3 regions of the Nocardioides aquaticus genome follow, and region 3 is predicted to be linked to each of the others. Evidence: predicted binding sites of a transcription regulator. Region 3 holds the regulator's gene; each other region holds the start of a gene.
What was found. Region 3 encodes LexA, which represses DNA repair genes until DNA is damaged. Its sites were predicted from a motif close to TCGAACANNTGTTCGA; they were not measured.

Region 1: ENKNEFLB_RS06585 (HNH endonuclease signature motif containing protein) is a predicted target of LexA. The motif match lies at 5,460-5,475, and genes of this name have one in related genera.
Region 2: ENKNEFLB_RS14725 (HNH endonuclease signature motif containing protein) is a predicted target of LexA. The motif match lies at 6,712-6,727, and genes of this name have one in related genera.

The regions. Positions count from the first base shown of each region.
Region 1 is NZ_CP075371.1:1,353,756-1,363,199, reverse strand. Features, by position in the region: gene ENKNEFLB_RS06605 (CPBP family intramembrane glutamic endopeptidase) at 1-565, opposite strand, end outside; gene gltX (glutamate--tRNA ligase) at 610-2,136, opposite strand; gene ENKNEFLB_RS06595 (fumarylacetoacetate hydrolase family protein) at 2,133-2,942, opposite strand; gene ENKNEFLB_RS06590 (3-methyladenine DNA glycosylase) at 2,986-3,855, shown strand; gene ENKNEFLB_RS06585 (HNH endonuclease signature motif containing protein) at 4,104-5,375, opposite strand; gene ENKNEFLB_RS06580 (pyridoxal phosphate-dependent decarboxylase family protein) at 5,668-7,134, shown strand; gene ENKNEFLB_RS06575 (lysine N(6)-hydroxylase/L-ornithine N(5)-oxygenase family protein) at 7,134-8,507, shown strand; gene ENKNEFLB_RS06570 (GNAT family N-acetyltransferase) at 8,504-9,444, shown strand, end outside.
Region 2 is NZ_CP075371.1:3,041,444-3,050,887, reverse strand. Features, by position in the region: gene ENKNEFLB_RS14755 (leucyl aminopeptidase) at 1-1,130, opposite strand, end outside; gene gcvT (glycine cleavage system aminomethyltransferase GcvT) at 1,205-2,314, shown strand; gene ENKNEFLB_RS14745 (hypothetical protein) at 2,314-2,571, shown strand; gene ENKNEFLB_RS14740 (PhzF family phenazine biosynthesis protein) at 2,601-3,458, shown strand; gene ENKNEFLB_RS14735 (thymidylate synthase) at 3,469-4,281, shown strand; gene ENKNEFLB_RS14730 (dihydrofolate reductase) at 4,278-4,790, shown strand; gene ENKNEFLB_RS14725 (HNH endonuclease signature motif containing protein) at 5,148-6,698, opposite strand; gene ENKNEFLB_RS14720 (amidohydrolase family protein) at 6,971-7,798, shown strand; gene ENKNEFLB_RS14715 (MSMEG_0572/Sll0783 family nitrogen starvation response protein) at 7,856-8,380, shown strand; gene ENKNEFLB_RS14710 (MSMEG_0568 family radical SAM protein) at 8,389-9,444, shown strand, end outside.
Region 3 is NZ_CP075371.1:4,008,777-4,018,220, reverse strand. Features, by position in the region: gene ENKNEFLB_RS19520 (alkaline phosphatase D family protein) at 1-603, opposite strand, end outside; gene ENKNEFLB_RS19515 (MXAN_6640 family putative metalloprotease) at 709-2,379, opposite strand; gene lexA (transcriptional repressor LexA) at 2,475-3,188, opposite strand; gene ENKNEFLB_RS19505 (LysM peptidoglycan-binding domain-containing protein) at 3,514-3,846, shown strand; gene ENKNEFLB_RS19500 (hypothetical protein) at 3,992-4,270, opposite strand; gene ENKNEFLB_RS19495 (mismatch-specific DNA-glycosylase) at 4,376-4,927, shown strand; gene ENKNEFLB_RS19490 (N-acetyltransferase) at 4,924-5,181, shown strand; gene ENKNEFLB_RS19485 (hypothetical protein) at 5,270-5,440, shown strand; gene ENKNEFLB_RS19480 (hypothetical protein) at 5,563-6,231, shown strand; gene ENKNEFLB_RS19475 (Dps family protein) at 6,332-6,883, shown strand; gene ENKNEFLB_RS22965 (DUF4190 domain-containing protein) at 7,117-7,575, shown strand; gene ENKNEFLB_RS19465 (RusA family crossover junction endodeoxyribonuclease) at 7,660-8,061, opposite strand; gene nrdR (transcriptional regulator NrdR) at 8,429-8,938, shown strand; gene ENKNEFLB_RS19455 (vitamin B12-dependent ribonucleotide reductase) at 9,118-9,444, shown strand, end outside.

The DNA.
Region 1 (9,444 bases), 1.9 Mb from region 3:
CCACCAGCGTGGCCACCAGGGCGACCACCGACAGGCCCAGGCTGACCGCGAACCAGCCCCAGCGGATCCGTGGGCGCACCGAGCTGAGCCAGCCCGGTCGCAGCCCGTGCAGCACCCTCGTCACGAACCAGGCCACCAGGATCGAGCCGGCCAGGCTGAGGTTGAGGTAGGCCAGACCCAGGGGCGTGACGTCGGAGGTGTCCACCAGGACCAGCGTCCGGTCGGCGACGTCGCCTCCGGTGAGCAGGAAGAACACCACGAAGCCGAGCAGGACGACCAGGGGGACCACCAGCAGCATCCCGGCCACGGTCAGCAGCACCCCGACCAGGGCGCGCCACCAGCCGTGCCGACCGTAGGCACCGATCCGGTGGATCCGGTGGTAGGGCACCTCGCTGGGCCGCTGCTCCGGGGCTGCGGGCGCACCCATCGGCCGCCCGCCGTACGGGTTGGGGGCGGCGTACGGGGCGGCGTACGGGCCCGGGGGCGCCTGGGGGTCGGTGCCGTAGGCGTACGGGTGGGGCGGGGGGCCGGTCGGGGGCCCGGGCGGAGGCGGGGTCGAGCTCATGGCCCCAGCATCCCAGGCCGCCGGTGACCCGTTGTCGGACCGGTTCAGGTGGTCCGGTCGGCCGCCGCCCGCAGCCGGCCGAGCCCGCGCTCGCGGCCGAGGAGCTCGAGGCTCTCGAAGAGCGGCGGGGAGACCCGACGGCCCGTGACGGCGACGCGGACCGGCCCGAAGGCGACCCGCGGCTTGAGCCCCCGCTCCTCGACCAGGGTGCGCTGCAGCGCGTCCTGGATGGCCGCCGTCGACCACTCGTCCAGCGCGGCGAGGGCGTCGTGGGAGGCCTGCACGACCTCGGTGCCCGTCTCGTCGAGGAGCTTGGCGGCGTCCTTCTCGTCCAGGACGAAGTCGGCCTCGTCGACGAACAGGAAGTCGAGCATCGCCACGGCGTCGGACAGGGTGTTGATCCGCTCGGCGACCAGCGGCATCGCCAGCTCGAGCAGCTGGGCGTCGGCAGACGACAGCGGCTCGGAGACGACCCCGGCACGCTGCAGGAACGGCACCACCAGGTGCGTCATCTCCTCCACCGGGACCGTGCGCATGTGGGCGGCGTTGATCGCCTCGAGCTTCTTGAGGTCGAAGCGGGCCGGGTTGGGGTTCACCCGGGTGATGTCGAAGGCCTCGACCATCTCCTCCATGGTGAAGACGTCGCGGTCCGCGGCGATGCCCCAGCCGAGCAGGGCCAGGTAGTTGAGCACCCCGGCCGGCAGGAAGCCGCGGTCGAGGTACTCGGTGAGCCCGGAGCCGGCGTCACGCTTGGAGAGCCGCTTGTTGCCCTCCCCCATCACGATCGGCAGGTGGCCGTAGCGGGGCACGCCGCTGCCGAGGCCGAGCTCGACCAGCGCCTCGTGCAGCGCGATCTGGCGAGGGGTGCTGGAGAGCAGGTCCTCGCCGCGCAGCACGTGGGTGATCCCCATCAGCGCGTCGTCGAGCGGGTTGACCAGGGTGTAGAGCGGGTCGCCGTTGGCGCGCACCAGCGCGAAGTCCGGCACGTTCTCGGGCAGGAAGGTGATCTCGCCGCGCACGAGGTCGTCGAAGACGATCGGGGCGTCGGGCATCCGCAGCCGCAGCGTGGGCCGGCGCCCCTCGGCCTCGAAGGCGGCGCGGGCGTCCGCGCCGAGGTCGCGGCAGAAGCCGTCGTAGCCCTGCATCTTGGAGCCGGAGGCCTTGCGTCGCGCGTCGACCTCCTCGGTGGTGCAGAAGCAGTCGTAGGCCTTGCCGCTCTCGCGGAGGCGGGCCGCGGCGTCGGCGTAGACCTCGCGGCGCTCGGACTGCCGGTACGGCCCGTGGTCGCCCCCGACCTCCGGGCCCTCGTCCCAGTCCAGACCGAGCCAGCGCAGCGAGTCGAGGATGGAGTCGTAGCCCTCCTCGGTGTTGCGCGCGGTGTCGGTGTCCTCGATGCGCAGCACCAGCGTGCCGCCGTAGTGGCGCGCGAAGGCCCAGTTGAACAGCGCGCTGCGCACGTTGCCGACGTGGATGAACCCGGTCGGCGACGGGGGGAACCGGACGCGTACCTGCTCCGGGGCGAGGTCGCCGAGGACCCGGTCGGGGGCGCTGGGGGTGCTGGGGGTGCTCATCGGCGGACCACCTTGTTCGTCAGGGTGCCGAGGCCCTCGATGGAGACCTCGACCTCGTCACCGACCTCCATCGGGCCGACGCCCTCGGGGGTGCCGGTGAGGATGACGTCACCGGGCAGCAGCGTCATCGCCGCGGAGACGTGCGCGACGAGCGCCGGCACGTCGAAGATCATGTCGGCCGTCGTGCCGTCCTGCTTCAGGTCGCCGTTCAGGTGCGTCTGGACCCTCAGCCCCTCGGTGAAGACGGCGGGGTCGAGGTCGGTCTCGACCCAGGGACCGAGCGGGCAGAAGGAGTCCATGCCCTTGGCCCGGGCCCACTGGCCGTCGCTGCGCTGGAGGTCGCGGGCGGTGACGTCGTTGGCGATCGTGTAGCCGTGGATCACGTCGGTGGCCTGCTCGGCGGGGATGTCGCGGCAGATCCGCCCGATCACGACCGCCAGCTCGCCCTCGTAGTGCAGGTCGCTGGTCTGGCGCGGGTAGTAGACGGGGTCGCCGGGGCCGACCACGGAGGTGTTCGGCTTGAGGAACATCAGCGGCTCGGTCGGCAGGTCGTGGCCAAGCTCGGCGGCGTGGGCGGCGTAGTTGCGCCCGATCCCGACCACCTTGCTCCGCGGCAGGACCGGCGCCAGCAGGCGTACGTCCTCCAGGCGGTGCTCGGTGTCGAGGAGCTTGATCCCGACGTAGAGCGGGTCCCCGGCGAGGCCGACCACGACCGCGTCCTCCTCCGGCTGCCCGAACTCGTCGAGCTCGCCGGTGAGGACGCCGTAGGAGGGCTCGCCGCCCGTGGTGAATCTGACGATGCGCACCTGGGGACCCTAGCCGGGTCCGGCCGGGGTCTAGCCTGGCGGTGTGGGCGAGCGGGTGCTGGAGGAAGCGACCTGGCGAGCCCGGACCGCTGCGCACGAGGCGCGGATCGAGGCGTACGTCGGGCCGCACCTCGCCCGCCGCGACGCCGGCGTGAAGCACCCGGTGCACGACTTCCTCTTCGGCTACTACTCCCAGCGCCCCGCGCAGCTGCGGAGGTGGCACCCCGGCTACGGCACGGTGCTCGCAGGCGGGGCCGCCTCCCACGGCGGGCTGAAGGGATACGAGGCGACCGACGACGGCGGCGCGCGGGTCACCGACGCGCACGTCACGGGCCAGCAGGTCCTGCTGACCACGCTGCGGCGGCTGCTCGCGGCGACCGCGGCGCGACCGGCGTCGTACGGGTGCTTCGGGCTGCACGAGTGGGCGATGGTCTACCGCCTCGCCGACGACGAGACGCGGCACGCGGACTGGCCGTTGCGGCTCGGTACGGCCGGCACGGACACGGTCGTCGAGCAGCACCGGATCACCTGCACGCACTTCGACGCGTTCCGCTTCTTCACCCCGCCCGCACGACCGTTGAACACGCTGTCGCCGGCCGCCGACGACCGGCCGGCCTTCGAGCAGCCGGGATGCCTGCACGCCGGGATGGACCTCTACAAGCACGCCTTCCGGCTCAGCCCGATGATCTGCTCCGACCTGGTCGCGGACTGCTTCGAGCTGGCGTGGGACGTGCGACAGCTCGACATGCGCGCCGCGCCGTACGACCTCGCCGACCTCGGCTTCGAGCCGGTGCGGATCGAGACCGCCGACGGCAAGCGGGAGTACGCCGCCGCACAGGCGGCGCTCGCCGAGCGCGGCGCACCCCTCCGCGCGCGCCTGGTCGCGGAATGCGACCGCCTGCTCGCCTCCTGACCCCCACCCGCCGAGATGACGCTCCCGGACAGCCGAGATGACGCTCGCGGCGCGTCGAGATGACGATTCCGGACAGGGCGGTGGTCGATGTGTGAATCGCGTCTACCTGGTGCATGCGATCCGCGCATCGACACCGTGGTCGAGGAACGAGCGCGCCACAGTGGTCGAGGAGCGAGCGCAGCGAGCGTCACGAGACCCCGCCCGCTGTCGAGGAGCGAGCGAAGCGAGCGTCACGAGACCCGGTCGGTCTATGTCCGTCGGTGGAAGGTGACCTTGTTGTCGGCGTGGACCTTCATGTCGTAGGCGGGGTCGTGGGCCCGGGCGTGATGGTGCGGACACAGCAGCCGCCCGTCCTCGATGTCGGTCAGGCCGCCCTGGGAGAACAACGTGTCGTGGTGGGCGTGACACAGACCCGGCGGCCAGTCACAGCCCTTCGCGGTGCACGACTTGTCGCGAGCGTGCATCGCGTAGGTCTGGGCCGCGGTGAACCGGCGACGCGCCCGTCCCTGGTGCAGGACCTCACCGTTGCCGCCCAGGACGACGGGGATAATCCGCGCCTCGCACGCCAGGCGCATCGCCTGGGCGGCGGTCATCGGGGTCCCGTCGTCCAGCGTCGCGGTCCCCAAAGCGGTGGTGAGGAGGTCGAAGGTGGTAGTCGTGACGAACGTGCCGTCGGTGCGTCCCAGCTTCGGGGCGTTTGTGCGGGGGTAGTTCTCGATCAGCTCGCAGAACGCCTCACCCAGCTTCTGCGCCGACGGGCGGCCCTTGACCCATTCCCGCTTCTGCCCGGACTCATCGAGGGTGCAGTTCACGTGGCCGGGGGCCGCGAAGCCGTGGAGCAGCTTCTGCAGCATCTTGCCCTGGACCTCGGGGATGGTGAACCGACCGTGCGCGGTCCCGTGGCCGTCGAACGACAACGTGAACCGCCGCTTCTGCGCCGCCCTCGCCTCAGCTGCCTCCAGCCTCTTGCGGTCGACCTCCTCACCGACCTGCGGTGCGATCAGGGTCAGGATGTGCGCACCCAGCTGCCTCAGCTCGGTGGGATCGAACTCGACGGCGTAGGCGACGAGCGCCTCCTCGGCTTGTGTCACCAATCCCGCGTCGAGGTCCTCGGGGAGGTCCTCCAACGCGTTGACCACGACCCGGACCTGGTCGGCGTTCACAGCACCGGCGGCGAGGGCGTCACGGACCTTCGTCCACCGGGTCTCGAGTGCGGTCGCCAACCTGACCTGGGCAGCGGACACGTTCTTCTGCGAGCGGGTGGCGTTCGCTGCCCAGACACCGGTGGAGGTGCAGCCGGTCTCGGCGCCGACCTGGACCTGCTCGGCGTGGGCGAGCACGGCGAGCTTGAAGGAGGCGACCTTGGCTTCCAGCACCGCCAGTGCCTGGATGGTGGCGCGGGTGGTGGCGGCGTCCAGGGCGAACAGGGGCCGCTCCGCCAACGCCGTCACCGAGGCCGAAAGAGCGCGGACACCGCACGGCACGGGGTGCGCGGTGGTGGTGTCCTCGTCGGTGGCCATGGATCAATCCAAGCACCCGCCACCGACAGCCCTGGGGTGTTTCCACAGGTCAGAGGCGGTTATCCCCACACGCAACTTCTACATTCGACCAACTGTTCGGTAACAGTCTCAGGGAGGACTCGTGACGCTCGCTGCGCTCGCTCCTCGACCACCGGGGCGCCGCGCTCGCCCCTCGACAACCGGCGGCGCTACCACTGCCTTCGCGATGTGAGATCCACCTCGCGGACAGGTGTGGACAAACAGCTCCGACGTGTAACTAAGGTGAGCCTTACCTAACTCGGAAGGTCTCGCCATGCCCCCTCCCCCGTCGCCCGCCCTCCCTCCGCTCCACCACTTCTTCCACCCGGCCCACGCCCACAAGTACGCCGCCACCGTGCGGCTCGGCCTGGACCACCTCGTCAGCACCCTCGGCCGGGTCACCGGCCCCGCGACCGGGCGTACGCCCGAGGACGCGGACCGCCGGGTGGCCGCCGTCGACCTCGACCACCCGCTCGGCGACGCCGCCGCGGCGCTGGAGGAGATGAGCCGGGTCTGGCTCGACGACACGGTGTGGTTCCACGAGCCGCGGTACGCCGCCCACCTCAACTGCCCCGTGCTCGTCCCGGCCCTGCTCGCCGAGCTGTTCATCGCCGCGGTGAACCCCAGCCTGGACACCTTCGACCAGAGCGTCGGGGCGACTTTCGTCGAGCGCGCGCTCGTCGACTGGACCGCCGGGCGGGTCGGGCTCGGGCCCCGTGCGGACGGGGTCTTCACCAGTGGCGGCAGCCAGTCCAACCTGCAGGCGTTGCAACTCGCCCGCGACCGCGCCCTGACCAGGGACCCCGGCCTCGACCCCGCGCGGCTGCGGGTCCTGGTCAGCCAGGACGGTCACTTCAGCGTCGCCAAGTCGGCTCGTCTGCTCGGGCTGCCCGACGCCGTGCTGGGCGTGCCGGTCGACGCCGACCGTCGGATGGACCCGGCCGCGCTCGCCCGCACGCTCGACCAGCTGCGGGACCTCGGGCTGGTCCCGATGGCCGTCGTCGGCACGGCCGGCACGACGGACTTCGGCGCGATCGACCCGCTGGCCGACCTCGCCGACCTGTGCGCGCGCCACGACACCTGGCTGCACGTCGACGCGTCGTACGGCGGTGGCCTGCTCGCCTCCCGCCGCGACCGGCACCGTCTCGACGGTGTCGGGCGGGCCGACAGCGTCACCGTCGACTTCCACAAGACGTGGTTCCAACCCGTGTCGGCCAGCGCCGTCCTGGTCCGCGAGCGCGACGACCTGCGCCACGTCACCTGGCACGCCGACTACCTCAACCCGCGCGGCACCGACCGGCCGGACCAGGTCGGCAAGTCGCTGCAGACCACCCGCCGCTTCGACGCGCTCAAGCTCTGGCTGACCCTGCGGATCATCGGCGCCGATACCGTCGGGGCGTACGTCGACAGCGTCACCGACCTCGCCCACGACGTCGCGGACGCCGTCGAGGGCCGGCCCGAGCTCGAGCTGGCCGCCCCTCCCCAGCTCTCCACGCTCGTGTGGCGCGTGCGCCCGCGTGGCAGCACGCCGGAGGACGCCTCTGCGCTCGTCCCGCGGGTGCGCCAGGCGCTCTACGACCGGGGCGGGGCGATGGTCGCCGCGACGAAGGTCGACGGCGCCGCCTGGCTCAAGGTCACCCTGCTCAACCCGATGGCCACCGCCGACGACGTCCTCGGCATCCTCGACGACGCGGTCGTCCTGGGCACCCGGATGCACCGCGACCGGGCGGAGGTCGCCTGATGACGCAGCCCGTCCCCGACCGACCGCTCCCCGACCGCCCGCTCCTCGACCTGGTCGGCATCGGTCTCGGCCCGTTCAACCTCGGCCTGGCCTGTCTGCTCGACCCGGTCGACGACGTGGACGCGGTCTTCCTCGAGGCCCGCGAGGAGCCGTCCTGGCACCCCGGCATGCTGCTCGAGGACTCGGTGCTGCAGGTGCCGTTCCTGGCCGACCTGGTGACGATGGCCGACCCCACGTCGCGCTTCTCCTACCTGTGCTGGCTCAAGCAGACCGGGCGCCTCTACCCGTTCTACGTCCGCGAGAGCTTCTACCCGCTGCGCAGCGAGTTCGACGCGTACTGCCGCTGGGCGGCCGACCGGCTCCCCTCGGTGCGCACCGGGCGGGAGGTCGTCTCGGTCGAGCACGTCGAGGGACCCGGCCTCCCGGACAGCGGGGCGTACGACGTGACCGCGGCGACCGGTGAGGTCTGGCGCACCCGCCGTGTCGTGGTGGGTGTGGGGACGGCCCCGGTCGTCCCGGACAGCGTCCGTGGCGCGGGCGGGCCGGCGGTCCACACGGCCGACTACCTCGGCGCCCGGGACCGCCTCCGCGGGTGCCGCACGGTCACCGTGGTCGGCAGCGGGCAGAGCGCCGCCGAGGTCTACCGCGACCTGCTCACCGACTCGACCGACCACGACTACGACCTGGTCTGGCTGACCCGCAGCCCCCGGTTCTTCCCGCTCGAGTACACCAAGCTGACCCTCGAGCTGACGTCTCCGGAGTACTCCGCCTACTTCCGCGGGCTTCCGACCGGGACCCGCGAGCCCCTGCTGCGGGACCAGCGCTCGCTCTACAAGGGCATCAGCGGCGACGTCGTCGACGGCATCTCCGACCTGCACTACCGCCTCGCCGCGCAGGGCGACGGGCCGCGCACCACGTTGGTCACCAACACCTCGGTGACCGGGGCGGCGTGGGACGGGGAGGCGTACGACCTGGCCCTGCACCACGACGAGACCGGCGAGGACTTCGCGCTGCGCACCGACGGCCTCGTCCTGGCCACCGGGTACGCCGAGCGCCCCCTGCCCTTCCTCGACCCGGTGCGCGACCGCCTCGTCACCGATGACCGCGGCCGGCTGGTCGCCGACGCGTCGTACGCCGTCGACCGGAGCGGCCGCGAGGTCTTCGTGCAGAACGCCGAGGCCCACACGCACGGCTTCGTCGCCCCCGACCTCGGGATGGGCGCGCACCGCAGCGCGGTGATCGCCAACTCCGTGGCCGGCCGTGAGGTCTACCCCATCGAGAAGCGCGTGATGGTGCAGACCTTCGGGGTCCCCGAGCACCTGCGCACCTCCCCCGCACCCCGAGAGACCCAGGGCCAGGAGGCCACCCGATGAACCCGACCCTCGAACCGCTCCCCCTCGACGACGCCACGCTCGCGCTGCTGCACGCCTGGGTCACTCACCCCCGCTCGTCGTTCTGGGGCATGCAGGGCGCCACTCCGACCGAGGTCGCCCGCGCCCACCACGCCCTCGCGGCGACCGGCCACCACGACGTGTGGCTGGGCCGGGTGGACGGCCTGCCGACCTTCCTCGCCGAGACCTACGATCCCGCCCGGTCCGCCGCCTCGCCCCTGCGCGACGTCGCCGGTCTCCCTCCCGGCGTGCCGGCCCCGGGCGACCTCGGGATGCACGTGCTGGTCGCCCCGCCGGACCCCGACGCCGACCCCGTCCCCGGCCTGACCCGGGCCGTGATGGCCGCCGTGCTCGACCACTGCTTCGCCGACCCGGCCGTGCAGCGCGTCGTCGTCGAGCCGGACGTCCGCAACACCGCGATCGGCCGGCTCAACGCCGAGTCCGGTTTTGTCGTGCTGGGCGAGGCCGCGCTCGAGGACAAGACCGCGGCCGTCTCCGTGCTCACGCGCGCCGACCACGACCGGCGCCGCGGACGGGTGCCCGCCCGCACCGACCCCGCCGCCCACCTGACGCCCGCGAACCTCGCCCGGGCGCAGCGGCACCTGGTGGCCAAGGCCCTCTCCGAGCTGGCCCACGAGCGCGTGCTGCGGCCGGAGCCGCTCGGCGACGACCGGTGGCGGGTCGTCGACCCGACCGGCGCGGTCGAGCACCGCTTCACCGCCACCCGCCTGCGGCTCGAGCACTGGGCCCTGGACGAGGGCAGCGTCGAGCGGGTCGTCGGGGGCCGGTCGGAGCCGCTCGACGTCCAGCGGTTCGTGGTCGAGCACGCCACCGCGCTCGGGCTCCCGGACGCGCTGCTGGCGACGTACCTGGAGGAGCTGGCCGCGACCCTGGCCGGCGCCTGCTGGAAGCTGGCCCA
Region 2 (9,444 bases), 970 kb from region 3:
TCGGGCTCGCCCTCGCCGGCCTTGACCAGCGCGTCGGCCAGCACCATCCGGCCCTCGGCGTCGGTGTTGAGGACCTCGACGGTGCGCCCGCCGTAGATCGTCACGACGTCACCGGGACGGGTCGCGTCCGAGCCGAGCATGTTCTCGGCCATCGCGGCGTACGCCGTGACCCGCACCGGCAGCCGCAGCGCGGCGACCGCGAGGGTGGCGGCGACGACCGCGGCGGCACCGGCCATGTCGGACTTCATCTCGTGCATGCCCTGGGCCGGCTTGATGGACAGCCCGCCGGAGTCGAAGGTGATGCCCTTGCCGACCAGGGCCAGGTGCGTGGTGGCGCCCTTGGGGACGTAGCTCAGCTCGACGAGGCGGGGCGGCTCGGAGGAGCCGCGTCCGACGCTGATCAGGCCGCCGAAGCCCTGGGCGGCGAGCTGCTCCTCGTCCCAGACGGTGACCCCGACCTTGGGCGTGCCGCGGCCGTGGGCGTGCTCCTTGACGAAGTCGCTGCCGGCGGTCTCGACGGCGCGGGCAAACGCGGGCGGGCGGAGGTCGCCGGGGGGCGTGTTGACCCAGTCGCGGGCGGTGGCCACGGCCGCGGCGACGACGCGCGCCTCCTCGAAGGCGGCGACGGTCGGCTTCTTGCGGGCGTCGGCGGTCAGCACGACCACGTCGGCGGGACGGTCGTCGCTCGTCGTGTCCTTGCCGTCCTTGCCGGTGCCCTTGTACGAGGTGAAGGCGTAGGCGCCGAGGAGGTAGCCCTCGGTGACCGCGCGGACCTCGGCGGGGCTGGTGGCCGGCAGGGCCAGGGCCAGCGAGGCGGCGTTGGTCGCCGCGCGCGCGGCGCTGCCGGCGGCGGCTCGTAGGGCGGTGGTGGAGACCTCGGTGCCGAGGCCGACCAGCAGCAGGACGGGGGAGGAGAGGGTGCCCGCGGTGGGGATCCGGGTGACCTCCCCGGCCTTGCCGGTGACCCCGAGGGAGGCCAGCATCGGGCTGAGCTTGCGGCCCCAGGCCTTGGCGACGTCCTCACCGCCGGGGGCGACCGCGGGGCGGTCGTCGCCCTGGACCAGGCCGATCACCACGACGTCGGCTCGGGTCTTGGCGGGGCTGGCGGAGCGGAGGGTGTAGGTCGTCACCGACGCAGGATAGCCGGGACCTCCTGCGCCGCCGCAGGGCTCCGGGGGGTGTGCGCTGCGCTAGGTTTCCGGGCATGTCCGACCACGCGTCCCTGCACTCCCCGCTGCACGACCGGCACCTCGCCCTGGGTGCCAAGCTCTCCGAGTTCGGGGGGTGGAGCATGCCGCTGGAGTACCCGACCGGGGTGGTCGCCGAGCACACGGCCGTGCGCACCGGCGTCGGCCTCTTCGACGTCAGCCACCTGGGCAAGGCCACCGTGACCGGGCCGGGCGCGGCGGCGTACGTCAACGCGACCCTGAGCAACGACCTGGGCCGGATCGGGCCCGGCCGGGCGCAGTACACGCTGTGCTGCGACGACGAGACCGGGGGCGTGGTCGACGACCTGATCGTCTACTACCGCAGCGACGAGGACCTCCTGCTGGTGCCGAACGCCGCCAACACCGCCGAGGTGGTGCGCCGGCTGCGGGCCTCCGCACCCGACGGGGTCGTGGTCACCGACCGGCACCGCGACGACGCCGTGCTGGCGCTGCAGGGCCCGCGCAGCGACGAGGTGCTGGCCGCGGTCGGCCTGCTCGGCGGCTTCCCCTACATGAGCTTCGGCGAGCAGCACCTCGCCGGCGGCCCGGTCACGGTCTGCCGCACCGGCTACACCGGCGAGCGCGGGTACGAGCTGGTGGCGCCGAACGAGGTCGCCGGCGACCTGTGGGACGCGCTGCTGGCGGCCGGGGAGGCGTACGGCATCACGCCCTGCGGCCTCGGCGCCCGCGACACCCTGCGCACCGAGATGGGCTACCCCCTGCACGGGCAGGACGTCTCGATGGACATCACCCCGGTGCAGGCCCGCCTGGGCTGGGCCGTGGGGTGGAAGAAGGAGGCGTTCTGGGGCCGCGACGTGCTGCTCGCCGAGCGCGAGGCCGGACCCCGCCGGCGCCTGTACGGACTGCGGGCCACCGGCCGCGGCATCCCGCGCCCGGGCATGGGCGTCTCGCTGACCCCCGACGTCCTCCTCGGTGAGGTCACCTCGGGCACGTTTTCGCCCTCCCTGCGCACCGGCGTCGGGCTGGCGCTTCTGTCCACGGTCGTCGAGGACGGCAGCCAGGTCGGGGTCGACGTCCGCGGTCGTCGTGAGGTCTTCGACGTGGTCCGCCCGCCCTTCGTGGCCACGACGGTCCGGGAGGACTGATGAACCTGCCCGAGCAGCCCGCGACCTTCCGCCCCGCCGAGGAGGGCGACCTCGCGTGGTGGTGGCGCTGCGAGGACGCCGCCGGGGCCGAGGTCGACGTGCCCGAGCCGTACGCCGGTCAGCGCTTCGCCAACCAGGGCGACGCCGAGTCGTGGGTCGGTGAGGTGTTCGCCGAGCTGGCCGCCGAGGGCGTCGACGCGGTGACCCTGTTCGAGGACCAGCGCCGGGTGTACGGCCCGATGTCGCTGCACCCCTGAGCCGGGCCCGGACGAGCAGGGACGCGCGCGTGGGGTCGTACCGCTTCTCCCAGGTCGACGTCTTCTCGGACGCCCCGCTGCTGGGCAACCCGGTGGCCGTGGTGCACGACGCCGACGACCTGACCGACGAGCAGATGGCCGCGTTCGCGCGGTGGACCAACCTGTCGGAGACGACGTTCCTGCTGCGGCCGACCGCGGCCGGCGCGGACTACCGGCTGCGGATCTTCACCCCGGGCGCCGAGCTGCCGTTCGCCGGTCACCCCACGCTCGGGTCGGCGCACGCCTGGCGGGAGGCCGGCGGGGAGCCGGCCGTGCCCGGCCGGGTGGTGCAGGAGTGCGGCGCCGGGCTGGTCACGCTGCACGACGCCGCCGGTCGGTTGGCCTTCGAGGCGCCGCCCCTGCTGCGGTCGGGCCCGGTCTCGGCCGACGTCCTGGCCCGGGTACGGCGCGCGCTGCGGCTCGACGAGGCAGCCGTCGTCGACGCGGCGTGGGTCGACAACGGCCCGGGATGGGTCGGGGTCCTGCTGGGCAGTGCCGTGGAGGTGCTCGCGGTCGACCCGGACTGGTCGGTCTTCGGCGACCTCGACGTCGGGGTGGTGGGGGCGTACCCGCCCGGCTCCGAGGCCGCGGTCGAGGTACGCGCGTTCTGCCCCGGGCTGGGCGTCGTGGAGGACCCGGTGACCGGGAGCCTGAACGCCGGGCTGGCGCAGTGGCTCGCCGGCGGCGTGCTGCCGGCGTCGTACGTCGCCTCGCAGGGCACCGTGCTCGGGCGCCGCGGGCGGGTGCACGTCGACCGGGTCGGTGACGTCGTGCGGGTCGGCGGCGCGACGCGGACCACCGTGGCCGGTCACGTGGACCTGGGCGGCCCGGAGCTCCCGGCGACGTAGTCTCGGACGCATGCAGGCCTACCTCGACCTCCTCACGCGCGTGCTCGACGAGGGCGTCGAGAAGTCCGACCGCACCGGCACGGGCACCCGCAGCGTCTTCGGCCACCAGATGCGCTTCGACCTGACCGCGGGGTTCCCCCTGGTCACCACGAAGAAGGTGCACACCCGCTCGGTGTTCGGCGAGCTGATCTGGTTCCTGCGCGGCGACACCAACGTGAAGTGGCTCCAGGACCGCGGCATCTCGATCTGGGACGAGTGGGCCGACGAGCACGGCGACCTCGGCCCGGTCTACGGCGCGCAGTGGCGCAGCTGGCCCACCCCGGACGGCCACCACGTCGACCAGCTCGCCCGCGTCGTCGAGCAGCTGCGGGCCGACCCCGACTCCCGGCGCCACGTGGTGTCGGCCTGGAACGTCGCCGACATCCCGCAGATGGCGCTCGCGCCGTGCCACGCGCTGTTCCAGTTCTACGTCGCGCCGGCCGACGACGGCGGGCCCGCGCGGCTGTCCTGCCAGCTCTACCAGCGCTCGGCCGACGTGTTCCTCGGCGTGCCGTTCAACATCGCGTCGTACGCCCTGCTCACGCACCTCGTCGCGCAGGTCGTCGGGCTGCGGGTGGGCGACTTCGTGCACACGATGGGCGACGCGCACCTCTACTCCAACCACCTCGACCAGGCCCGCCTGCAGCTGACCCGCGAGCCGCGCCCGCTGCCGACGCTGCGGCTGGACCCGTCGGTGACCACGCTGGACGGCTTCGACCTCGAGCACGTCGCCGTCGAGGGCTACGACCCGCACCCGGGGATCAAGGCGCCGATCGCGGTATGACGCCCGGCGGCAGGCGGGTCGTGCTGGTCGCGGCCGTGGCGGAGAACGGCGTCATCGGCGACGGCCCCGACATCCCGTGGCGGGTCCCGGGGGAGCAGGCCACCTTCAAGCAGCTGACGCTCGGCCACGTGCTGCTGATGGGACGCACGACGTACGAGTCGATCGGCCGCCCGCTGCCCGGCCGCACCACCGTCGTGCTCACCCGCGACCCGGCCTGGACCGCCGACGGCGTCCTGGTCGCCCACGACGTGGACCAGGCTCTGGTCCTGGCCGACGGCGTCGCCGGACCGGGCCCGGACGGCGGCGAGGTCGAGGTGATGGTCGCCGGCGGCGCGCAGGTCTACGCCGCCACGATGCCGGTCGCCGACGCCCAGGTGCTGACCGAGGTGCGCCAGTCGCCGCCGGGCGACGTGCACTACCCGGAGATCGACCGCGCGGTGTGGCACGAGGTGCGCCGCGAGGCCTTCGACGGCTTCGACCGCGTGTGGTGGACCCGCCGCCAGCCCTAGCGAGATCGGTCCGGTGGTCGAGCGGCGAGCGCCGGTTCTCTCGGTGGTCGAGGAGCGAGCGCAGCGAGCGTCTCGAGACCTGCTGCGGGGCCCGGTGGTCGAGGAGCGAGCGCCGCGGGTCCGGTTGTCGAGGAGCGAGCGCAGCGAGCGTCTCGAGGCCTGCTGCGGTGACTCGGTGGTCGAGCAGCGAGCGCAGCGAGCGTCTCGGGACCCGGTGCGGTGGTCGACGTGTGATCTGCATGCATCTGGTGCGTGCAGATCACACGTCGACGGGGCTGGGGTGGGCGTGCCGGTACCGCCGGTGGGCGTGCCTGGTCCGGCGGTACGGCTGCTGCTGGGGTGTCAGCGGTGGGTGGGTCAGAAGGGTGGGGTGTCGTTGCGGGGTGGAGGCTCGGCGGCGCCGTCGGGATCGTCCGGTACCGGGGGCGGTGCCTGGTACGGGGTGGTGTCGGGTTGCTCGGGCAGTGGGTCGGGTGGTGGCCCTGGTGGGAGCTCGTCGAGGGGATGGGTCCCGGCGTGGGACCTGAGGTACCGCTGGCCGGCGGGACTTCGCCAGCGGTAGAGCCCGGGTCCGAGGACGTCGTAGTGCCATCCCATGTGGGTCTTCGCGCGGTGGTGCTGGCGGCAGGCGGGGGCGACGTTCCCTGTCTCGGTGGGGCCTTCGGGGTGGGGGATGACGTGGTCCATGTCGGAGTAGACGGCGGGGTTGGTGCACCAGGGGAACACGCACGTCAGATCGCGTAGGGCGGTCTGTTCCTTGAGGCGGTCGGAGCACTCGTAGGAGTCGCAATGGATGGACTCGGCGAGATCGATGACCGGCCGGATCGTGATCGAGGCGGCGGTCTGTGCCCACTGGCGGACCTGGGCGGTGGTGATCGGTCCCTTGGCGGGGTGGCGGTGGTCCAGGCGGGAGAGCTGGGACGCGCTGGTAGGGCTGGTGGTGCAGAACAGGGGGTTGAAGACGGCGCCGGGGATGTGGGCGTACAGCACCAGGTGCTTGCCGGTCGCCGGTGACGCCTGCTCCTGGCCGTCGGGGAGGGTCTGTTCGCCGAGGGCGAGGGAGCCGAGGGCCTGGGAGCGGCGGACGTCCAACGACTCGGTGGACCCGTCGGCGGCGAGGGTCTTCGCCCGGTCGCTGACGGCTGTTTCGAGGGCGATCGCGTCGGCGAGGTCGAGTCCGGCGTCGAGCTGCACGGTGCCATCGACGTGCCCACTCAGCCCGATGCGGCAGTACCTGCCGTCAGCGGCTGCTTTCCGCTTCTCCTCGGCCGCTTCGGGGTCCCAGCGTAGGAGGGCCTCGTCGGTGATCCGGGTCAGCTGGGCGTAGGAGATGGAGTGGGCGAAGGGGGCGACGAGTCGGTCGACCTCGGCGGCGCCGTCCTCGCACAGGCTCATGGTCTTCTCTGCGACCTGGCGTGCCCGCCACACCGGGCAGGCGCCGGAGGTGACGCTTTCCCACAACCGGGGTAGCCGGTACCGCAGCTCGAGGGTGATGGCGACCTGGTTGGCACCGGACCGGGTGGAGACGCCGAGGACGGCGGAGAGCTCGATGACGGCGGACTCGCGGACCAGGGGGCAGCCGATGCCGCCGAGGGCGAGGCCGTGGTCGCCGTAGCCGGCGATCCACATCGCTTCGTCGTCGGTGAGGGCCTCGTTGGCCACGCACCAGCCCACGATGGTCTGCAGGACCCGGACCTCGGCGGCGGCACGGACTGCTTTCGCGTCCTTGACCTCGGCCAGCAGGGCGGCCCGGGTGGCCTCACGTGTGGTGTCGAGGGCGTGGACCCATTCCCAGAACGACGGGTCCGGCGACATCACGGCTTCGACCTGCACTGCAGCCTCGACCGGGACGTCGAGCGTCGGGTCGGGCCCGGTGCTGTCGTCGTCGGTGTGGGGGGTGGTGGTCATGCATCCAGTATACTCGAACACGCGTTCGAACGCTAGGTCGGTGTGGGGGTTGTGGAGGGGGCCTCGAGACGCTCGCCGGCGCTCCCTCCTCGACCACCGGGGCCGGCGCTCGCTCCTCGACCACCGTGCCGTTGGGCGGTCCCAGCCACCGCCCACCCGGTAGCCGCCGGAAACGTGGGGCCGGGACAGGTCACACGATCCTTACCTCCCCGGTCCGGCTCCGCATTCCTGTCGAAACCATTCCGAAACGACGGACGCGCAGGCTCGTCGGCATGGGGAAGCAGCACATCGACGACGCGCACCGCCACATCGGCGTGCTGCCGGCGTACCCGTTCTACGGCGGGCCGCCGGTCCGGCCGGACACCACCGCCCGGGCCACCGTCCGGGACTTCCTGGCCTCGCTCGACGCCGAGGGGATCGAGCGGACGCTGGTGCTGCCGAACTACGGCGTGCCCGACCCGCAAGTCGCCTTCGACCTGAACCCGCTCGCGCTCGAGGCCGCCCAGGCCGACGAGCGGGTCCGCTGCGGGCTGTGGGTCTCGCCCAAGGCCTCGGACGCGGCGCGCAACGACGGCGCCCTCGCCCTCGTCGGCGAGGAGGGGGTGGCCGCCCTCAAGACCAGCTTCCTGCTCGGCGGCGCACCCGACGACCCGGACTGCGCCGAGCAACTGGACCGGATCTTCACCACCGCCGCCGCGCACGACCTGGTCGTGCACGTGCACACCAGTCCCGGCGCCGCGTCCGACGTCGACCGGATCGGCCACCTCGTCGACCGGTACGGCGACGACACCAAGATCCACCTGGTCCACCTCGGCGGCGGGATGAGCGGGCACCTCAAGCTCATCGGCGGCCGGCTCTTCGACTGGATCGAGGCCGGCAAGCAGGTCTACACCGACACCTCGTGGGCCATCGGCTTCGCGCCCACCTGGCTGGTGGCGGAGATCGAGCGGCGCGGGGTCGGTCACGAGCGCGTCCTGTTCGCCACCGACACCCCCTGGGGCGACTTCGCCGGCGAGCACGCCCGGCTGCGCGCGGCCGCCGGCGACGGTGAGCTGTCCCGCGCCTTCTTCACCGAGAACTTCGAGGCCCTCTACGGCTGAGAGCAGCACGACCGGCACCACCCACCCGCACCACCCGACCGACCCACAGGAGAAGCGATGCCCGCGTTCGACGACGAGATCATGGCCAACATCGAGAAGTCCGTCGGGGAGATCCCGCACCCCTCGCAGGCCAAGGGGACCAACCTCTACGGCTCGACCAAGATCTTCCCCGACTACCAGGCCTCCGAGGGCCAGAGCTACCTCACGCTCGTCCACGGGATCCCGCACGAGTCGTCGGTCAGCTTCGTGGCCGTCCTCCAGGCCACCCGCGCGCTGCGCAAGGGCTTCGACTCGGCGCTCTACTTCTACGGCCCCGGCGCGCTGGCCTGCATGGACACCCGCGGCTTCCCGACCACCGGGGACGTGGCCTTCCCCGGCAACCAGAACATGAACGACTCCGTGAAGACCTTCATCGCCGAGGGCGGCACCGTCTTCTGCTGCCGCTTCGGCCTCGCACTGCACGGCTGCCGCGAGGAGGACGTGATCGAGGGCGTCATCCCGTGCCACCCGCTGGACGTCCAGGACGCGGTCATCCACTACGCCAACAAGGGCGCCATCATCAACTCCGTCTACAACCTCTGAGGCGCGAGATGGCCGCGCCGCACACCCCGTCCCCGCGCTCGACCCGTGTCGACGTCGCGATCCAGGGCATCCGCCTGCTCGACGCGCCCGTCGCGCGCCGCGCCGGCGCGGGCCCCAGCGACGACGGGCACGTGCTCCTCGACGGCGTCGGCGCGGCCGTCCCGCTCAACCCCCGCAGCCCGTACTCCGTGGCCGGCGGGCGGCTCCTGCTCGACGGGGCCGACACCGGGATGGGCGTCGAGTCGGTGGCCCGGCCACGGTTCTACGACCTCACCACCGCCGACGGCGTGCCGTACGAGAAGCTCGCCCGCCTGCACTCCGCGCACGTGCTCGCCACCACGGTCGTGCAGACCTGCGTGCGCTACGAGGAGGCCGAGCGCTGCCGCTTCTGCGCGATCGAGGAGTCGCTGCGCCAGGGCTCGACGGTCGCGGTCAAGACCCCCGCGCAGGTCGCCGAGGTCGCCCAGGCGGCGTACGAGCTCGACGGCATCAGCCAGATGGTGATGACCACCGGCACCTCGAACGGCCGCGACCGCGGCGCCACCCACCTCGCCCGCTGCGTGCGCGCGGTCCGCGAGGTGCTGCCCGACCTCCCGATCCAGGTGCAGTGCGAGCCGCCCGGCGACCTCGCCACCCTCCAGGAGCTGTACGACGCCGGCGCCCGCTCGATCGGCATCCACGTCGAGTCGCTCGACGACGACGTCCGCCGCCGGTGGATGCCCTCCAAGGGGGTCGTGCCGATGGCGGAGTACCGCGCGGCCTGGGCCGAGGCCGTCCGCGTCTTCGGCTGGAACCAGGTCTCGACCTACCTGCTGATCGGTCTCGGCGAGGACCCCGACGAGCTCGTCGCCGGCGCCCGCGAGCTGATCGCGACCGGCGTCTACCCCTTCGTCGTGCCGTTCCGCCCGCTGGCCGGCACCCTGGCCACCGACGTCGACGGCGTCGGCGCCCCGCCGCACGAGCTGGTCTACGACGCCACCTCCCGTGTCGCCGAGGCGCTGCGCGAGGCCGGGATGGCCGGGGCCGACCAGGCCGCGGGCTGCGCGGCCTGCGGCGCCTGCTCG
Region 3 (9,444 bases):
CTCGCCGGGGGCGTACTCGTAGAGGTAGTCGCCCAGGCAGAGCACCGCGTCGAGGTCGTCGCGCGCCGCGATCCCGCGGTAGGCCGCGAACATGCCGGCCTGCCAGTTCGCGCAGGACACCACGCCCAGGCGCAGGCGGCGTACGGCGGCCCGCGCGCGCGGGGCGGTGCGCAGCCGCCCGACCGGGCTGCGGCGGCCGTCGAGGACGAAGCGGTAGTGGTACCACCGGTCGGCCTCGAGCCCGTCGACGTCGACCTTGACCGTGTGGTCGCGCGACGGCCCCGTGACGACGCTGCCCCGGCGCACGATCCGCCGGAAGTCGGCGTCCCGGGCGACCTCCCACCGCACGGTCACGCGGGGCCCCTGGCCGGAGCCGGGGGTCGAGGCCGGCGTCGGGGTGACCCGGGTCCAGATCACGACCCGGCGGGGGAGGGGGTCGCCGGAGGCGACACCGTGGGCGAAGGTGCGCCGGTCGGCGCGGCGACGCGCGGCATCGGGGGCGGCGAGCGCCCCGGGGGCCGGGGCGCCGGGGGCGAGGGCGGCGGTGCCGAGGGCGCCGGCGGCGCCGGTCCTCAGGACGGTACGACGGGTCGGGGTGGTCACAGCCTGATCCAACGTCACGCCGGCCCCGGGGTCACCGCCCCGGACGAAGCCGCTGGCCAGTGTTCACCTTCCGGCCACGTCGGGCGCGCGGGGAGGGGCCCCGGGTCAGCGGGCGCGGGCGGTGGCGCGGAGGACGGCGGGCTGACGGTCGTCGCGGGCGTACCCCTGGCAGGAGACCGAACCGAGGCTGAAGCAGTCACGGATGCGCGTGCTGGCGTTGACCAGGTGCACCTCGACGGCCTGGACCCGGCGGGTGGAGAACGGCGTCCGCACCGAGGCCTTGCCGTTGCGGTCCAGCGCGACCCGGCTGGTCTTCGCGGTGCCGTCCGGTGCGACCACGGAGATCCGCAGCTCGGAGCCGCGCCTCGGCGCCGCCAGGTCGGCCTTGACGCGCAGCACCCAGCGGTTGGACTTCAGGCCGCCCCCGGGCTCGAGGCGCACCGTCGAGCCCGTGAGGTGCCCGAGGCGTCGGGTCGAGGAGTACGCCGTGCGGCGCAGGGTCAGCTCGCGCTGGTCGGCCACGGGGCTGCGCGGGTAGGCGTTGGCGTTGCCCTCCTCGTAGCGCTGGCGCGAGAAGCGGTTCGCCGCGACGTAGTCGGCGAACTGGGCCCGCACCGAGGTGCCGCGCGCCTTGAGGACTCGCTGGAGGGCGGCCAGCGAGTAGGTCTCGTCGGGGTTGAGGAAGTCGGCCTCCTCCCACACGTCGCGCGCCAGGGTGGGCAGCCCGCCCTGCTTGGCCGGGAACCTCTCGGTCAGGAAGCGCCAGAACGACCACGCGCCGTAGACCTCCTGGCCACCCCGGTCGAGGTCCATCGGCCGGGCGGGCCTGCCCATCGGGCCGTACCGCAGGTAGGAGACGTTGTCGTCGACGCCGTCGAAGGTCTCGTCCTCGACCCAGGTGGCGGTGCCCTCCATCAGCCAAGGGTCCTCGAAGAGGTCGTAGGCGAACTGGACGGCGTGGAAGTACTCGTGGGCGACGGTGACGTCCAGGTTCTGCTGGGGCGTGTTCCGGGGGTACTGCTGGCGGACGTAGTCGTTGTCGAGCACGCAGTAGGCCCAGGTGCTGAACCGCGCCGAACCACCGTCGTACGGGCCCTCGGGGTCGGAGGTGCAGTAGCCGTAGATGGCCTTGTCGCCGATGTCGGCGAGGTAGATGTCGGTCTTGGCGTTCCCGCCGTCGTTGCGCGCCCGGCCGTCCCTCCTGGGAGCGCGGTAGCCCGCGGCGACGTAGGTGTCGTGGACCCCGGCCACCGAGGTGAGCACCCGCCGGGCGAAGCGCGGCGTGGCGGCGTCGGCGGTCGAGTCGACCCGGTGGACGCACACGTCGGCGTTGCAGGTCGGGGCGGCCTCGCGGACCCGGTAGCGCACGCCGAAGGGCGAGCCGTTGCCGTCGGTGGGACGCGCCAGGTAGGCGTCGGCCGTGGCGCGGTCCTGCCGGGACAGGTCGCCGCGCGCCGCGAGCAGGTCGCGCAGCGCCAGGGTGACGTCCCGCTCGTCGGCCACCGGGGGCCCGGGCTCGGTCTCGCCGGGGTCCGCGGCCGGCCCGCCGACGCCGTCGGCGAAGAGCTCCTGGACCTCCTCCAGCGTCTCCTCGGGCAGCGGGGGACGCTCGCCCAGCACGACGTCGGGCAGCACCGGGACCGAGTCCGGAACGGAGCCCGGGACCGAGCCGGGGCCCGGGTCGGGATCGGCCGCGGCCGGCACCGCGGTGAGCGGGGCCAGGAGCAGCACGCTCAGCACACCCCCGAGCAGGGCGGTGGTGGCAGGACGACGCATGGGGGGCTCCCGGGGGTGGGCGGTGCGGGCAACCCGCAGCGTACGTGCCGCCCCCGACATCCCCGGGACCGCTCACCCGACCCCGGGGACGGGTCCTACAGGCTGCGCAGGACGGCGGTGACCTTGCCCAGGATCGTGGCGTGGGTGCCGTCGATGGGGGAGTAGGCGGCGTTGTGCGGCATCAGCCACACCTGGCCGTCCTTGCGCTGGAAGGTCTTGACCGTGGCCTCGCCGTCGATCATGGCGGCGACGATGTCGCCGTTCTCGGCGGTCGGCTGCTGGCGGATGACCACGAAGTCGCCGTTGCAGATGGCGGCGTCGATCATCGACTCGCCGCTGACCTCGAGCAGGAAGAGCTGACCGTCGCCGACGATGCGGCGCGGCAGCGGGAAGATCTCCTCGATCCGCTCCTCGGCCAGGATCGGGCCACCGGCGGCGATCCGGCCGACGACCGGCACGTTGGCGGCCTGCGGGACGACGTCGCCGACGCCCGTCTCGTCGATGCTGGACTCCTCGCCGCTGCCCAGCGAGCGGCGCGAGGCCATGTGCTCGGGCAGGAACACCTCGAGGGCGCGCGGGCGGTTGGGGTCGCGCTTGAGGTAGCCCTTCTCCTGCAGCACGCGCAGCTGGTGGGAGACGCTCGAGGTGCTGGTGAGGCCGACGGCCTCACCGATCTCGCGCATGCTCGGCGGGTAGCCGCGTGCCTCGAGGCACTCCTTGATGTGCGTGAGGACGCGCTGCTGGCGCGGCGTCAGCCCGGTGGCGTCCGCCGGGCCGTCGGGCAGCTCGCTGACGTTCTTCTTGGGCATGCGGGTGCACCTCTCCGGGGTCGGTGTGACAGGAGTGACGCTAGACCGTCGGGCACCCCCACTTCAAACACCTGTTCGAACCCGCGTGTCGCGGGTGACCGGCCAAGGCTGTCGAACAAATGATCGAGCGGGGTCTTGCGCTCGTTCGAACAGGTGATCTACTGTCGCTCAGGTGTTCGATCGAACGTCTGATCGACCGGGCCCGACCGCCTCGTCACCGAGGGCTGTCGGCGCCGGCCTCTAGACATTGGTTCGTCCACCACCGACCCCGGTGGTCAGCACCGCATCCGGCACCGCTGACCGCCCCCTTCCCCAGGAGGTCACCATGAGCGCCACCCTGCAGTCTGCCCGCCCCACCACCACCGTGCGTCTGACGCGTCGGGGCCGGCTGGCCGTGCTCCTCCTCGCACTGGTCGTCCTGCTCGCCGCCGGCCTCCTGCTGGCGCAGGCCTCGATGGCCGACGGCGAGGACACCCCCGACCCGACCCGCGTCGTCGTGGTCGCCCCGGGCGAGACGCTGTGGGGCCTGGCCCAGGAGACGGTGGCCGCGACCGGTGAGGGCGACGCCGCCTCGGTCGTCACCGACATCCAGGAGCTGAACGACCTCGACTCCGGCGTGCTGCAGGCCGGTCAGGAGCTGCGCGTCCCGCTCGGGTGACGTGTCGGCCACCACGCCGGCGCATCGACCCGCGCCGCTGGTGGGCTAGAGGCTCGTCGACGACTCGACCCCGTCGACGAGCAGGGGAACGCTGAGGGGCGGGGTGGCCACGGCCGCCCCGCCCCTCACGCATCTGCCAGTCGTGTCAGCGCACGCGGCGCCCGACGTACCCCTCGCTCGTCGCGACCGTGTCGACGTCGTTCGCGTGCCCCACGGAGGGAGCCGCCGGCGGGGTCGCCAGCAGCCGCAGGATCCGCGCGACCAGCATCAGCCCGGCGAACAGGCACGCCACCGCACCCAGCGACGCGAGCCCGAGGAACCACCACGCCTCGCCCCGTCCGCCGCGCGCCTCGGACCCGAAGTCGATGGCCGCGAAGACCAGGTAGCCCCACGCCACGACGAGCAGCGTGACCCCCAGTGACAACCCCAGGAGGGTCGGTGAGACTCGTCGCTGGGGCCGGGGACCTCGTCGCGACCCGGCTCGCTTTCCGCCCATGGGGGTCATTGTGTAGGACGAGAGGGTGGGGGCGTGGAGGAGTTGCCCGACATCGTCGGTCCGGATCCCGCCGTGGTCTTCTGTGGCCAGGCCGGTCAGGACAGTCCGAAGACCCGCGAGCACTACTACGCGACCCCCGGCAACTCCTTCTGGGAGTGCCTGCACCTCGCCGGGATGACGCCCACGCTCTTGCGCCCCGAGGACGACCACCGGCTGCCCGCGCTCGGCCTGGGGCTGACCGACCTGGTCGGGCGCCCGTCTCCCGACGGGACCCGCTATCTCGCCGACATCGACGACCTCGTCGCCAAGGTCGAGCGGTGGGAGCCGGACTGGCTGGCCTTCACCGGCAAGGGCGCGGCCCAGCAGGCGGCCCGGGCGCTGGGTCGCAGGCCACCGAAGCTGCTCGGCGCCACCGAGTGGTACGTCGGGCGCACCCAGGTGTTCGTGCTCCCCGGCCCCAGCGGCGCCAACCGGCGTCCTGACTACGACGGCCGTCCCACCCGGGTGTCCTGGTGGCGCGAGCTCGCGGAGATGGCGGACCTCGCCGACCTCGCGGGTCCGGACCTGGAACCGTCCGACGCATGACCGGACCGACACCGCCCTCGATCAGCGCCTCAGCGATGAGCTCGACCGGTTCGACCTTCAAGACCAAGGCGGTCGGTCGCGGGTGCACGCACGCGTTCGTCACCCCCTTCACCTTCCAGGCTCCCGCGTTCTACCGGCGCCTGGGGTACGAGGAGATCGTCCGGCGGAAGCCCGTCCCCACGCCGGGCCGCGACGACGTCCACCTGCGCAAGGACCTCGGGCAGCCGGGCATCGACGTGACCGAGACCCGGTAGAGGCGTCGACCGGGATCTGGATGGGTCCGACGAGCAGGCATCGCGGAGCACGCGAGAACGGACTGGACTGCAGCACTAGCGTCAGAGGATGCCGACAGACGACGACCGCCCAGGCGGTGCGAAGGCCACCAGTGACTACCGCAGCCTCCCGCGAGACGTGCGGCTCGACGAGACCATCGCCACCGTCGAGGCAGAGACGGTGCCGGACCCCCGGGCGGGGCGGAACGTGGACCAGCACCGTGCCCTGCGCGACGACTGACCAAGGCCGCCTCACGCGCTGCTGAACTGCCCGGGCGGGCGGTCGACGCGCGGGCGTCCACTGGCCGGACTGAGACCGCGGACACCTACCGCCGAGGCGGGGGGTGAGGGTAGCCTTACCTCATGACCGGCGAGCTGCTGCGCAACCCCGCCTCGACCTGGGCCGAGCAGGCCCGGACCTCGGTCGCGGGTGCCCGCACCGGCACCCTGCGCACCCGCAGCTGCCGTACGCCCTCCACCGAGACGCTGGTCTCGGTCGACGTGGCCGAGGACGGCCGCGTCCGGGTCCTCCTCGCTGGCACTTCGCCTGCCGTCCCGGCGCTGGCCGCCTGCCGTGTCGCGACCCTGACGCTGCCCGGTCCCGGCTCGCGGGTGGTCCGGCTGACCGGTTCCTTCACGATGGACCGCCCCGACGACACCGGGATGCGTGCGTACGTCCCGACGCTGCTCTCGATCCGCCTCGTCGAGCCCGGCCGCGACGACGTAGTGGTCCCGGTCGACGCGTTCCTGCGCTCCGAGCCCGACACCTTCGGTCACCACGCCGCCGCCGTGCTGCGCCACCTCGCCGCCGTGCACGGCGAGGACCTCCTCGCCGGTGCCCGCGCCCAGGGGTACGACGCCGCGGCCGTGGTGCCGCTCGTGGTCGACCGCGACGGCGTGGAGCTGGCCGTGCTGACTGCCGAGGGCGTCGACCGCTGGCACGTGCCCTTCGACGGCTGCGGCGCCGCGACCGGCGCCGACCTGCGCACGGTGCGCCTCCCGGTCGACTGCTCCTGCCCCGACCGGGTCTGACCTGCCGCATCCGCCAACGCAGGCAAGCCTTCCCTTTCTGGAACCAATCAAGAAAAGGTGTCACAGTAGGGACATCCCCGATCGGAAGGACCGTCTCACCATGAGCGACACGATGCAGAGCACCGACCTGACCACCTCCGCGAGCGCCGGCGCGCACACCGCCCACCCGCCGTACCGCGCCTCGGAGACCCTCGGGGCCCACCTGCAGCAGCTGCTGGTGGACCTGACCGACCTGCACCTGCAGGGCAAGCAGGCGCACTGGAACGTCGTGGGCAAGAACTTCCGCGACCTGCACCTGCAGCTCGACGAGGTCGTCGACGACGCGCGCACCTTCTCCGACACCGTGGCCGAGCGCATGCGCGCCCTCTACGTCGTCCCGGACGCCCGCGCCGCCACCGTCGGCGCGCAGACCAGCCTGCCGGAGTTCCCCTCGACCGAGGTCGACACCGCCGAGACCGTCGACCGCATCGTCTCCGCGATCTACGCCACCGCCGGCACCGCCCGTCGCATCCACGACGAGGTCGACGCCGAGGACCCCACCTCGGCCGACATCCTGCACGGCATCCTCGAGCGCCTCGAGCAGCTCGCCTGGATGATCGACGCCGAGAACCGTGTCGCGAACGCGTCCTCGCCGCGCTCGATCACCCCGTGATCACCCGGCGGCGCTGACGGCGCCGCCACCCCTCGTACGGCCGCTCCCGCATCGCGCGGGGGCGGCCGTTCTTGCGTCTGGGACCGCGGAGCCGACCAGCCGACTGCTACCGGGGATCAACCCGGACCAGGGTGCGCCCCAGCCGACTCGATCCGCAGCTCGCCAGTCGGGCTGGCTGCAGCGTCATGGAGATTGTCCCGCGACAGCCGGGCTGGCATGAGAACCTTCGCGCCATGAGTGAGAGCGACCCCGGTGTCCCCGCTGGCGCAAACCCGCCCGGGCCGGGTTGGTGGCAGGCCAGCGACGGGCACTACTACCCGCCTCAGCAGTCACCGGGCCTGCCGCCTCCTCCAGGCGCGTACCCGTACTTGCCACAGATGCATGTCCGAGCCACCAACGGGTTGGCCATCGCTTCGATGGTGCTGGGCATCCTGTGGCTCTACTGGGTCGGCTCGATCCTGGCACTCGTGTTCGGCTATGTCGCCCGTGCCCAGATCAAGCGCTCTCATGGTCAGCAGGTAGGCGGTGGCATGGCTGTCGCGGGGATCGTCCTCGGCTGGATCGGCATCGGCATCGCGCTGGTATTCGTCATCGGTGCGATCGTGGCTGCCGTGTCCTATGACGAGATCAACAGTCTTCCGAGCAACGGGTTCTGCAACGTTGATCGCTATATGGAAGATCCGGATTGCTGACGCCGAGATCCCGCTGGCTTGCGCTAGGACGTCGACCGCGTTGTTGCTGACGCTGCCTCCGCGCTCGTCGTCCGGGAGAACCGTCTAGGCGCGCGGGCGGATCCGCACCCGGTAGCCCGTCGGCTTGCCCTGCTGCCAGCGGAAGTGCACGTCCTGGAACTGCCGGTCGTCGTCGTACAGCGCGACCTTCGCCAGCTCGCCGAGGTGCCCCAGCGGGCCACGCTGGCCCTTGGCCTCGAGCACGTCGGTGATGCCGCCGAGGTAGTTCGTGGCGTCCGAGGCCGGTGGCTCCGGCGAGGTCAGGGTGACGTCGAGCGTCAGTGCGGCACTGCCGAAACCCTGGTGGCCGGTGGACTTCATGTGGTCCCGCGCGGCCTGCAGCAGCGCGACCACCCGGGAGTGGTGGCGGTGCGCGGCGGCCAGCATCGACTTGCCCTCGCTCTTCGCCGGCGGGAGGTCCTCGATGACGATCTCGATCTGGTCCATGTCCCCACCGTGACCGGTCGCCGGTGCCGACGCAAGCCGCGCCCCGGACCGGTCGAGAAGCATGCCCGGACCACCGCTGACCTGCGACGACGCGGCCCGCCGAAAACAATAACGCCGAGATTGCGCAACAGGTTGCGCTCTGGGGGTCCCGGGCGTACGGTTCCACTACATCTAGTACTTACACGGATGTAGTTATCCACATCTAGTTCACAGTTCGATGCGGATGGCACACAGGCCAGCGCGTGTTATCCCCAGGGAAACGCCGTTCTCCACAGGTTCATCCACCGCTCTCGAGCGGTGCTACGAGCGCGCCCGGCCACCCTGACACGCCGCCCGACATCCACACACCCGAGAGGAGACACCCGCGATGCACTGCCCCTACTGCCGGCACACCGATACCCGGGTCGTCGACTCCCGGGTCGCCGAGGACGGCGGCTCGATCCGCCGCCGGCGTACGTGCTCGGAGTGCGGCAAGCGCTTCACGACCGTCGAGCTGATGCAGGTCACGGTGCTCAAGCGCTCCGGCGCCACCGAGCCCTTCCAGCGCGACAAGGCCGTCGCCGGCGTCCGGAAGGCCTGCAAGGGCCGCCCGGTCACCGAGGACCAGCTCGACCGCCTCGGCCAGGCCGTGGAGGACGCCCTGCGCGCCGCCGGCGCCGCCGAGGTCCCCGCGCACGAGGTCGGCCTGGCCATCCTCGGCCCGCTCCGCGAGCTCGACGAGGTCGCCTACCTGCGCTTCGCCTCCGTCTACCGGGCCTTCGAGTCCGCCGACGACTTCGAGGACGAGATCGCGCAGCTGCGCAGCGAGCGGCGTACGCCCGACTCGCCCGCCGCGCTCGACGGCCTCGACGGCCGCGCCCCAGCCCCCACGGGCTGACCCAGACCACCCCGGCAGGGAGTGGGGAAGCTGCCTGCCGGGGTGCACCACCTCATCCCCACCTGCTCGACCGTGCTCGCACCACGATCGGGACCCCCCGCTCCACCGGTGCGCCGACCCCTGTCGGTGGACCGCGCAAGACTGATGACCGACACCAGCAGCACACGAGGAGACACCAGATGACCGAGACGGTGAACCGGGCCGACGCTCAGCAGGCCCGCGGAGAGGGGCTCCACATCGAGCGCGTCTTCTCCACCCGCGACGTGCACCCCTACGACGAGGTCACCTGGGAGCGTCGCGACGTCGTCCAGACCAACTGGAAGACCGGCGCCACCGTCTTCGAGCAGCGCAACGTGGAGTACCCCACGACCTGGTCGCTGAACGCATCCACCATCGTCACCACCAAGTACTTCCGCGGCGCCGTCGGCACCGACGCCCGCGAGACCAGCCTGCGCCAGCTCATCGACCGGGTCGTGCTGACCTACGTCAAGGCCGGCAAGGACCAC